2 regions of the Vibrio eleionomae genome follow, and region 1 is predicted to be linked to the other one. Evidence: predicted binding sites of a transcription regulator. Region 1 holds the regulator's gene; the other holds the start of a gene.

Evidence for each region. The regulator MetJ, encoded in region 1, represses methionine synthesis genes. The targets are predictions, from matches to a motif close to TTAGACNTNTANANGTCTAA.
Region 2: metA (homoserine O-acetyltransferase MetA) is a predicted target of MetJ. The motif match lies at 1,220-1,239, and genes of this name have one in related genera.

Annotation. Positions count from the first base shown of each region.
Region 1 covers NZ_WEKT01000004.1:38,863-41,332, forward strand. The annotation lists gene F9817_RS03410 (O-succinylhomoserine (thiol)-lyase) at 1-619, opposite strand, end outside; gene metJ (met regulon transcriptional regulator MetJ) at 843-1,160, shown strand; gene F9817_RS03420 (malic enzyme-like NAD(P)-binding protein) at 1,286-2,470, opposite strand, start outside.
Region 2 covers NZ_WEKT01000022.1:28,797-31,266, reverse strand. The annotation lists gene F9817_RS12750 (tetratricopeptide repeat protein) at 1-82, opposite strand, end outside; gene metA (homoserine O-acetyltransferase MetA) at 252-1,196, opposite strand; gene F9817_RS12740 (ATP-binding protein) at 1,455-1,829, shown strand; gene F9817_RS12735 (ABC transporter permease) at 1,850-2,470, opposite strand, start outside.

The DNA.
Region 1 (2,470 bases):
CATCGGAGTGACCGTTAATGTATTTAGTAGTTGAATGGATAACGAAGTCAGCACCGAGCGTTAGAGGCTTTTGGTACACAGGTGTCAAAAAGGTATTGTCGACAGCGACAAGGGCACCAATTTGTTTTGCTTGCTGGCACACTTTTTCGATATCAATCACACGAACCAGTGGGTTAGATGGGGTTTCTAGTAGAATCAATTTTGGCTTTTGCGCTAATGCGTCGGCAAACGCTTTTTCATCTGATTGATCAACAAACAGTACTTTAAAATCGCCTTTTTGCGCACGAGTATTGAATAAGCGGTAAGTACCACCATAACAGTCGTGTGGAGCGATGATGATATCATCAGGACCGATAAACGCAGAAACCCAAAGGTTTAGAGCTGAAGTACCGCAGTTGGTAATCGTCGCGCCTACACCACATTCGAGTTTTGAGAGTGCTTCTTCCAATAAGTTACGGTTTGGGTTACCTGAGCGGGTATAGTCATAGTTTGGCACTTCGCCAAACGCAGGAAAGCCGTAGTTAGTGGATAGATAAATGGGTGGAACAACAGCGTGATACTGGGTATCGGATTCAATACCAGTACGAACCGCCACGGTAGCGGGTTTGCGAGTGGTCATAAGTGTTTCCTTTCCTGTGTGACTCTATGTTTGTTGCGTTTATCATATCTGACGATCTAAACCACAGATAACGATATATGATGCATAGCCTCACACTTTACTGTTGAAAAAAGAAGACGTCAACACTTCTAGACGTCTATATGTCTTTGCTTATGGCAGTAAATCCCGCTAAAATTGGGGTCTTTAATATTCATTAGTGAAATTAGTTTAACGAAGGTGCGCAATGGCAGACTGGAACGGCGATTATATTAGCCCTTATGCAGAACATGGTAAGAAGAGTGAACAAGTAAAAAAAATTACCGTATCTATTCCTCTTAAAGTACTTAAAGTGTTGACTGATGAGCGTACTCGCCGCCAAATCAATAATTTACGTCATGCTACTAACAGTGAACTTCTGTGTGAAGCGTTTTTGCATGCGTACACTGGTCAGCCTTTGCCGACCGATGAAGATTTGCGAAAAGATCGCCCAGATGACATTCCTGTTGAAGCCAAAGAGCTAATGACTGCAATGGGCATCGAATTTGAATCATTTGATGACTAAGTCGTATTACTATTGTTAATGACGTTTGCACATTCGCGTCATTAAAAGTAAAAAGCCCCCAACCAAGGTTGGGGGCTTTTGCATTTAGGGATAAGCATTACTCAATATTGCTTATTAGTCAGACCTTAGTCTTCCATGTAACCTGCTGGTAGCTCGATACGAGCAACACCTGAGTCTACTGCAGCTTGAGCCACTGCGCGAGCAACACGAGGAAGTAGGCGTGCATCCATTGGTTTTGGAATGATGTAATCAGGACCAAAGCTCAGTGATTCAACACCCGCTGCTTTTAGTACGTTTGCAGGAACGTCTTCTTTTGCTAATGAGCGAATTGCTTCAACCGCAGCCAATTTCATTTCAATGTTGATTTCTCTCGCGCGAACATCTAGAGCGCCGCGGAAAATAAATGGGAAACATAATACGTTGTTAACCTGGTTAGGGTAGTCACTACGACCTGTGCCCATAATCATGTCTGGACGAGCTGTTTGAGCTAATTCAGGTTTGATTTCTGGATCTGGGTTAGAACATGCAAAGATAACTGGTTTATCAGCCATCAGCTTGATCTGTTCTTCTGTAAGCAGGTTAGGACCTGATACACCAAGGAATAGATCCGCACCTTCAATAACATCAGTCAGAGTGCGTTTGTCTGTGTTGCTCGCAAAGCGCTGTTTGTGTTCATTGATGTCGCTACGACGAGTATGAATTACACCTTTACGGTCTAACATGTAGATTTTTTCACGCATTGCACCGCATTGGATAAGCAATTCCATACATGCAACCGCTGCAGCACCAGCGCCAAGACAAACGATGGTACATTCTTCAAGTTTTTTACCTTGAAGTTCGATAGCGTTCAGCATACCTGCTGCGGTTACGATTGCTGTACCGTGTTGGTCATCGTGGAATACTGGCACATCACAACGTTCAATCAAGCGACGTTCGATTTCGAAACAATCAGGTGCTTTAATGTCTTCTAGGTTGATGCCGCCGAATGTATCCGCAATGTTAGCAACCGTATCAACGAACTCGTCGATAGTGCGGTGTTTTACTTCGATGTCGATAGAGTCGATACCAGCAAAGCGTTTGAATAGTAGCGCCTTACCTTCCATTACTGGTTTAGAGGCAAGCGGACCTAAGTTACCTAGGCCTAGGATTGCGGTACCGTTTGAGATAACGGCAACGGTGTTACCTTTACCTGTGTATTTGTAAACGTTTTCTACGTTTTGCGCGATTTCACGCACTGGCTCTGCAACACCTGGGCTATAAGCTAGAGATAAGTCTTCAGCAGAGTCCGCAGGTTTAGTCAAAGAGATCGC
Region 2 (2,470 bases), on a different contig from region 1:
GCGTCGAAGATGTGTGTTGTGGCGATTGACTGACGCACCCCAAAAGTATGAGGCATGTTATTGCTATCAAGATTTGCTTCATTGCTGCTCTCGGCGGTGGTGACTCGAATTGAGAGTAAAAAGTACCGCTAAAAAGAGGAATGCTTTAAAAGTGATGATGCGACTCAGTTGGCAAATACTAGGGAACTGATGAAAAAAGAGCCACGTAAACGTGACTCTAGAAAGTGATTATCCTGCGATGAGACTGACTATTAGTCTTCGTCTTTATTAAATTTATCTTCGCTGAAGTTTTCCAAATCGTACGGTGTTTGTTGGTAAACACAGTAGTTTAGCCAGTTTGCAAAGAGCAGGTGACCATGACTGCGCCAGCTTGCACGTGGTGGATTTTCAGGGTTGTTATCTGGGTAGTAGTTTACCGGCATTACCGGTTCTAGCCCTTCTTTAACATCGCGCATGTATTCATTGTGCAAGGTGTCAGCATCATACTCTGGGTGGCCAGTAACAAAGACATTACGTTTGTCTTTTGTGGCTGCGAGATACACACCTGCTTGCTCTGAAGTCGCAAGGATATCCAGATCAGTATTTTGCGCTAAGTATTCGGTATCAAAATCTGCGTAGCGGGAATGAGGTGCTAAGAATGTGTCATCAAAACCACGTAATAATGGGTGAAATTGACGACGAATTTCATGCTGGTAAACACCAGACAATTTATCTTCACGAGTACGCTTTGGCAGGTTGTAGATGAGTTTTAGTGCGGCTTGAGCAGCCCAACATACAAACAGTGTTGAGGTTACATGGCTCTTAGCCCATTCCATGATCTTTTTCAGATGGTCCCAATACACAACATCTTCAAATTGAACCAAACCTAAAGGTGCACCAGTAATGATCAAACCATCGAAATTACGTTTTTCGATCATTTCAAACTGGCGATAGAAGGCATTTAGGTGTTCTTCTGGCGTGTTTTTACTACGGCGATTATCAATTCTTAACAGCTCAATATCCACTTGCAAGGGTGAGTTGGACAGCAGGCGCAAGAACTGGGTCTCCGTCTCTATCTTCTTCGGCATAAGATTTAAGATCAAAACCTTAAGCGGACGGATTTCCTGAGTCGATGCACGCGACTCTGGCATCACAAAGATGTTTTCATGGCGTAGAACATCTCTTGCTGGCAGTTGATCAGGTATCTTAATAGGCACGGCTTTCTCCCTAAGCGATAATTATGGACGTCTATACTTCTAGACTTATAACCTAACTCAGTAGATATGTCGAGTCCCAAATGCGATATTACAGAAATTAGCGAGGGATCCAAGCTGGATGATTAAGGCGTAATCAACGGGTCTAGATAAAGTCCAATCACAAAAGGAATGGTTCATTCTCTAGCGATGTGATTGTACTATACCCAAATAACCTCAAGATGCAGATATACATAACTGCAATTTTTCAATAAGTGATTTATGTCTTTAACCGTGACTTTGATTCGTGGCTTACCGGGCTCTGGTAAGTCAACTTTGGCGCAAAAGATCGAGGGAATTCATCTCGAAGCCGATATGTATTTTGTCGATGATGATGGGCAATATCATTTTGACCCTAATAAGCTGAGCGATGCTCATCGTTGGTGTCAAAATCAGAGTGAATATTGGCTCAAGCAAGGAAAAAGTATCGTGGTGAGTAATACGTTTGTGCGGCGTTGGGAAATGGATGCTTACCGAAAATTAGCGAAACGTTACAAAGCTAAGTTAGTGGTCAAAGTGTGTCGTGGTCAATTTGGCAATGTACACAATGTGCCAGAAGAGACTCTAGCCCAAATGCAAAAACGTTGGCAAGAATAGTAATGTGTCTGCGCGTGCGCTCAACGTCCACGGCGTTTGAACTGCCAATACGCTAACCCTGCCCAAATCAGTGCCTGTCCCCAAAGCAGAGTCCATTGTGGTGCGATTTGCTGCCATGTCGCTCCCATTTGATTGAGGGCGAGGAACCCTTGAATGGCGGGGGTACTTGGAAAACAGTCTGCAAGCCAAACGAGCGCCTTAGGCATGCTTTCCAGTGGCCAAATGAATCCTGCAGAAAAGACTAATGGCATTGAACTGACCAGCACGACTAATGTGACGTATTCTCGATGTGGCGTCCAGGCACCTAAAAAGATTCCGATCAAACAGCTAGTGATTAAAAACGGCAGTAACAGAGTGACTAATGCGCTAGTTGAAGCAACACGATTGATGCCGTGAAATGAAAAACTGCCGCCAAAATAATACATGCTAAGTACGTAGTACACGGCGACTAACACGACTAACCTAACAACCATTACTTTTCCGACAGACAATTGATTCCAATAACCGTGTTGATGCTTTTGTGTACCACCGATTAGGCCTGAAGCCATAATCATCGTCTGCTGTAAAATGAGCACAAAAACAGCCGGAACAACATAATCGACATATCCCATACGGGTGTTAAACGTCGGTTTCAAATTGAT